Regions from separate parts of the Exiguobacterium sp. s46 genome, predicted to be linked through region 1. Evidence: riboswitches for the same ligand, from Rfam matches in the RefSeq annotation. Region 1 holds a riboswitch; the other holds the start of a gene.

What was found. Region 1 has a riboswitch for S-adenosylmethionine ahead of KNQ08_RS10250 (methionine ABC transporter ATP-binding protein). Riboswitches for the same ligand answer to the same signal wherever they lie in the genome.
Region 2: linked by a shared signal. The riboswitch ahead of KNQ08_RS13690 (LLM class flavin-dependent oxidoreductase) and the one ahead of KNQ08_RS10250 (methionine ABC transporter ATP-binding protein) in region 1 are both predicted to bind S-adenosylmethionine.

The regions. Positions count from the first base shown of each region.
Region 1 is NZ_JACSMY010000001.1:1,971,218-1,974,631, forward strand. Features, by position in the region: gene KNQ08_RS10240 (alpha-glucosidase) at 1-322, opposite strand, end outside; gene KNQ08_RS10245 (aminotransferase class I/II-fold pyridoxal phosphate-dependent enzyme) at 471-1,658, shown strand; SAM riboswitch class I at 1,721-1,826, shown strand; gene KNQ08_RS10250 (methionine ABC transporter ATP-binding protein) at 1,911-2,924, shown strand; gene KNQ08_RS10255 (methionine ABC transporter permease) at 2,914-3,414, shown strand, end outside.
Region 2 is NZ_JACSMY010000003.1:94,189-97,602, forward strand. Features, by position in the region: gene KNQ08_RS13680 (DUF2325 domain-containing protein) at 1-900, shown strand, start outside; gene KNQ08_RS13685 (DUF975 family protein) at 964-1,602, shown strand; SAM riboswitch class I at 1,716-1,818, shown strand; gene KNQ08_RS13690 (LLM class flavin-dependent oxidoreductase) at 1,893-2,951, shown strand; gene KNQ08_RS13695 (ATP-grasp domain-containing protein) at 2,948-3,414, shown strand, end outside.

The DNA of each region.
Region 1 (3,414 bases):
GCTGGTCACTCGTATGGTTCACAACTAAATCGAGAATGACCTTTAATCCTCGGGCATGAGCGGCCGTGATCAACTCCTGGAGATCTCCCATCGTTCCCGCTTTTTCCATGATCTCGTAATAATCGGCAATATCATAGCCGTTATCGACGTCCGGGGAACGATAACACGGATTCAACCACACGACATCGACACCCAGTGAAGCGATGTAATCAAGCTTATCGATGACACCTCGCAAATCACCGATCCCATCCCCGTTCGAATCTTTAAAGCTACGCCAGTAGACTTGATAGACGACTGCCTCTTTCCAGTTAGCTCGCTTCATCTTCCCACTCCTCTCCCTACTCTTTATTCCCGCTCCACTTATCTGTACCTGTTTATCCGACAATTTTTTTGAATTTCGAAAAAGTTCTTTTCTTTTGACTGAATATTCGTTATCCTTGACGACAATACCACGAAGGAGGCATTCATCCATGAAACATTTCGCTCCATCCATCGCCATTGATCGGCTTCCTGCTCCTGTCTTCGCTGAACTCGCGAACCGAATCGGTGCTGTGAAAGCTGCCGGACACGATGTCATCACACTTGGTCAAGGAACACCCGACCAGACGACGCCTGTACATATTCTCGATGCCTTAAAACAAGCCATCGACGAGCCAACGAACCTTCAATATCCACCGTTTCGTGGACATGATTTTCTAAAGCAAGCCGTCGCGCGCTTTTATGCGACTGAATTCGGTGTCACAATCGATCCGGCAACGGAAGTCGCAATTCTCCTCGGCAGTAAAGCCGGCATCGTCGCCTTACCGCAGACGATCGTCAACCCTGGAGAAGGTGTCATCGTTCCGGATCCAGGATACCCGGATTACCTGTCTGGCGCAGCACTTGCTGGCGCATTCCCGATCACGCTTCCGTTACTTGAGAAAAATAACTTCTTACCGGATTACGACTTACTTGATACGACGGACGTCGAGCGTGCCCGGATGTTGTTCCTCAACTACCCGAGTAATCCGACGGGTGCGACCGCGACGGCAGAAGCCTTCGAACAGACAGTCGCTTTCGCCGATGCCCATGATATCTGTGTCGTCCATGACTTAGCATACGGCGGCATCAGTTTCGATGGTCCGACGCGAAGCTTCCTGCAGACGGAAGGGGCAAAAGACGTCGGGATCGAGCTATTCTCACTCTCAAAACGCTTCAACATGTCCGGCTTCCGGATTGCCTTCGCGATCGGAAATCCGTCCGTCATCTCAAGCATCGAAACATACCAAGAACATCTCTACGTCAGTGCCTTCACACCGATTCAGCATGCGGCGACCGTTGCCCTCACGAGTGACCAAACGTGCGTCCGTGAGTTAAGTAGCTTGTATGAAACACGACGCGATGCGTTGTTCGCAAAACTCGATGCGATTGGTTGGAGTGGTCCACGCCCAGGCGGTTCCTTCTTCGTCTGGCTTCCTGTTCCAGAAGGTTACACGTCCCAAAGCTTCACCGATCATCTACTTGACGAAGCACACGTCGCCGTGACCCCGGGATCATTCTTCGGCGAATACGGTGAAGGCTACGTCCGGATTAGCTTGATTGCTGACGTCGAACGTCTAGAAGAAGCCGTCGATCGAATCGGAACGCTCAACCTGTTCCGGACACCTGTTGCGGAATAATTCTGAAAAAACATTTGACAGATGGGAATCATTTCCGTTAAAGTAAATCCCAACAGCATAACTACTTATCGAGAGCGACCGAGGGATTAGGCCCAACGACGTCCGGCAACCACCTGTAAGGAACGGTGCCACATCCTACAGAATGATTTTCATTCTGAGAGATAAGTTACGAAATCTTACACTTTCGTCGCTTTTTTCTGGTTGCTCTGCTACTAGGAAAAAGCGACTTTTTTTGTATGAGGAGATGAGCGGATGATTGAATTCAAACACATTACAAAACGGTTCGTTCGAGACCGGACCCCGATTTTTGCATTACGGGATGTCGATTTGACGATCCAAAAAGGAGAAATCTTCGGAATCATCGGTGAGTCTGGTGCCGGTAAAAGTACGTTGCTTCGCCTGATCAACGGGCTCGAGCATCCAACACAAGGAACCGTCAAGGTCGACGGTGTCTCGCTCGGCGGGATGTCAAAAGCAGATTTACGTCAACTTCGCTTGCGGACAGGAATGATCTTTCAGCATTTCCAATTGATCCAGTCACGCAACGTCGCGGATAACATCGCTTTTGCACTCAAGGCCGCTGGCGTCAAACGTGCAGATTTCCCGGAGCGAATTCGCGAACTCGTCTCGCTCGTCGGACTTGAAGGATTTGAGACGAACTTCCCGAGTCAATTAAGCGGTGGGCAGAAACAGCGCGTCGGGATTGCCCGGGCACTCGCAAACAATCCGACCGTCTTGTTATGTGATGAAGCGACATCCGCTCTTGATCCCGTTACGACACTACAGATTCTTGAACTGCTGAAGGATTTGAATGAACGACTCGGATTGACGATCGTCCTCATCACGCATGAGATTGATGTCGTCAAACAGATTTGCCATCGCGTCGCGGTCATGTCGCAAGGTGAAGTCGTCGAAGTCGCCTCAACCTATGACTTGTTCAGTCAAGCTAAGCATCCGGTGACGCAACATTATGTCGATACGGCATTACAAATCGAATTGCCGGAACGCATCTTACAGGCAACCCCAGGTAAGATCATCCGCTTGCAGTTCACAGGCGAGAAGACCGGTGAAAGTACGTTATCAGAAGCGATCCGCCGTTACGATATCTCAGTCAGCATCTTGCACGGCAAGGTCGACTACATTCAAGACGTCGCCTTCGGTGTCCTGATTGTCAGCTTGACGGGATCATCCGATCAAATCGCTCCTGCCCTTGACTGGCTCGCGACGGAACTTCACGCACTCGAGGTGATTCAGGATGTGGCTTGATCGTATTCAAACGATGTTACCGGAGCTCTTGAAGGCACTCGGCGAGACAGCATGGATGGTTGGTATTTCACTTGCTTTCGCATTGGTCGTCGGGATTCCGCTCGGAATTCTCTTGTTCGTCACCGACCGGGGATTATTTTTTCAAAACCTTGCCGTCCGCCGTGTTCTTGACTTCGTCGTCAACATCGTCCGGTCGCTACCGTTCATCATCTTGCTGGTTGCCCTCATTCCATTAACGAAGTTCTTACTCGACAATACGATCGGTCCGACGGCAGCGTCCGTCAGCCTTAGTGTCGCAGCGATTCCGTTTCTCGCGCGCCTTGTCGAAACATCACTCCGCGAGATTCCGCCTGGTTTGATTGAAGCAGCAGAAGCATGTGGGGCGAAACCCTTGCGGATCATCGTCAGTGTCCTCTTACCGGAAGCACTCCCTGGCATCATTCAGGGCATCACATTAACGACGATCAGCTTAATCGGCTTCTCAGCGATG
Region 2 (3,414 bases), on a different contig from region 1:
CGTGTCGATCGTCAGGATGATCAAAAAACGATATGCCGTATCGAAGCCGTCGTCTCGACGGAGCGAATGAGAGAGAATCCAGAACGTGTCGTGTTTGAACAAGCAATCGTCAAGGCGCATGGAATCATTGAGGAAACGGTGAATGGTCCACTGCAAGATGAGTCGGGCAGATCGTTCTATTATGTCGTTCCGGTAGAAGACATGCGCTATTTCCGACTAGAAGCAGGTCAACTCGTCGATCTCGTCATGTGGCGGGAACGGAAGGATACACTGACGATTGCTTGGAAGCATCCATTCACGTATAAAGAGCCGATCGTCAACGCATCATCTAACCGCCCATCAGAGGTAGAGCAACCGGTAGTGAAGACGTCTGTGACAACGAAAAAGTCAAATCGGTATGCACGAAAAATGAAACGACAACCGGTTCCGAAAGCTAAAAAAGCACAGCGTCGCGTCCGTATGCCAAAAGAGCGAACGATTGAACCGATCGTGACGACAGCCGTACCTGGACAATTGATGGATTTCGTTGATAAGACACCACTTGATTTCACGCGCTTCACAGGAATGCGTCTCGTCATCGTCGGAAATGAACAACAGACCGCTGTCTATCGCGAGTTCTTTGCGCCGACGGGAATCGAATTGATTCATCTTGCAGGGGACGCACAGTCCGCGAAAAAGATTGCCTGTCTCGCCAAAAAGACGGACGCGATCGTCGTCGTGACGAGTCGCGTTTCTCATGCAGCGAGTGCACATGTCATCGCGCAGGCAAAAAAGCATGGTATTCCATTCGCGATGGAACGGCTCGACGGTCGACGATCGTTATACACGGCGTGTGAACGACAACTTGAGCGTGCTTGGCTCAACCAGCAACGAGACGGGAAATTATTGAAAAAAGAGTGAAACATTAGAAGAATTCGACCGTAAAGTAAGGTGAGAACTTATTTTTCAAGGAGGACCTTACTCATGTCATCTCAATTAAAAAAAGCAGCGAAGGAGTCGCTCAGCGGTCGTTGGGGATTTGCCATCCTCATGTTCGTACTGTTTTCTATCATCCAGAGCGTTCCGACGTTCATCGGACCAGATCCTAACGAAGATCTAAATGCGATGAGTGCGGTCAGTATCATTCTTTCGATTTTATTGATCCCAATCGCAGCGGGTTGGACGTGGGTCGCGATGTCGTTCGCACGCAATGAAGAAGTCAAAGTAGCTGATTTGTTCGAGCCGTATAAAATCTTCGGCAAAGTCATCGGCGTCTCGATTGTGCAAGCGGTCTTCTTATTCTTATGGACATTACTCTTGATCATTCCAGGGATCATCAAGTCGTTCTCTTACCTGTTGACGTTCTACATCCTTCGAGATGAACCATCGGTCGGTATCTTCGAGGCCATCACACGTTCACGTCAACTCATGGATGGTCATAAAATGGAAGCATTCTTACTCTTCCTATCATTCATTGGTTGGGCATTACTCGTGATCGTTACACTTGGTCTTGCTGTCTTATGGGTTGGACCATACTTCAGCGTCACAATGGCAAAATTCTATGATCGTGTGCGTGGTGAACAAGCGCCAGAGCCAACATCAGATTTCGTCGCACCATATTAATACCGAATCCCGACACGACGTCGGGATTTTTTTATGCGTGAAATAATTCCGATTGGAAAAGACGGTTTAATGGTTGCTTTAGTTCAGTGAATTTTGTACGATGAATGCAACACATCTTATCTAGAGAAGTCGAGGGACTGGCCCGAAGACACTTCAGCAACCCCGCTACGGCGGAAGGTGCTACTTCCAGGAAGGGATACCTTCCGAAGATAAGAGCGGACAGGACAAGATACCGTCGCTCTTTTCGAACTTCGAAAAGAGCGTTTTTTTATGATAAGGGGGACGATGGAGTGGAGTATGGTTTTTGGTTACCGATTTTTGGGGGATGGTTACGTAACGTCGAGGATGAACAGATGCCACCGACCTTCGATTATGCGAAACAAGTCGCACAAACAGCAGAACGAATCGGGTTCTCGACGACGTTGATTGCGGAATTGAACTTGAATGATATCAAAGGCATTAAGGAACCGAGTCTTGAGGCATGGACGACGGCAGCAGCGATTGCTGCAACGACAGAACGCCTTGAGATCATGACAGCGGTTCGTCCCGGGTTCCATAATCCAGCGACGACGGCGAAGATGGCGGCAAACATCGATCAGTTGAGTGGTGGACGCTTTACGCTCAACGTCGTTTCAGCGTGGTGGGCAGAGGAAGCGAAACAATACAACGGTATCTTCACAGCGCACGATGAACGCTATGCTCGGACGGAAGAGTTCGTCACGGTCATGAAGGGACTGTGGGCAGATGCGTCACCGTATAGCTTCTCCGGTCATCACTACACGATCGAGCAAGCAGAACTCCATCCGAAGCCAGTCCAGCGTCCAGGCATCAAGCTCTACGCTGGTGGAGAGAGTGAAGCTGGAAAGCGAACGATCGTCGAACACTGTGACGCTTATGTCATGCACGGGGGCACTGTTGAAGAAGTAGCCCATAAAATCGACGACATGAAAGTACGCCGGGAAGCGACGGGACAAAAGCCGCTCGAAAGCTTCGGTCTTGCTGCCTACATCATTTGTCGGGATACGGAAGAAGAAGCACTTCTTGAATGGCAACGGATCACGGACGTCAAGGAAGACAGCGCCGGTTATGCCGGTTATCAGGATTTCATTAGTAAATCGCAACTGGAGCAACAGGTCGAGCGGAACGATTATTCTGTCTCGAACCGTGGTCTACGTCCGAATTTAATCGGGACACCAGAACAAATCGCTGAACGGATTCTAGCGTTCGAAGCCGTCGGTGTCACGTTACTTTTGTTACAATTCTCACCACAACTTGAAGAAATGGAACGCTTTGCTCGTGACGTAATGCCACTGGTCGAAGCGAAACGAAAGGTAGGTCAACAATCATGACAAAAATTCATATTCTCCACGAAAACCAAGAATGGACGGACCATCTCATCAAACGTCTCGAAGAACTCGAATTACCGTATGAACAGTGGCACTTGAATGAAGGAATCGTTCCGCTGGATGAACTGCCGCCAGAAGGCGTCTTTTACAGCCGGATGAGTGCTTCTTCGCATACGCGGGGACATCGTTACGCGCCGGAGTTGACGGAAGGGGTCCTCGCTTGGTTAGAAGAGCATGACCGGACCGTCTTTAACGGAACGCGTGCGCTCCGTCTTGAAGTCAGCAAAGTCAATCAATATACGGCGTTGCGGAAGGCTGGGATTCGTGTACCGAAGACGACGGCTGCCGTCGGACGTGATCAAATCGTACAAGCAGCAAAAGAAATCGGTGTTTCGTCATTCATCACGAAACACAACCGTGCCGGAAAAGGTCTCGGCGTCCAGCTGTTCCACTCGATTGAAGCACT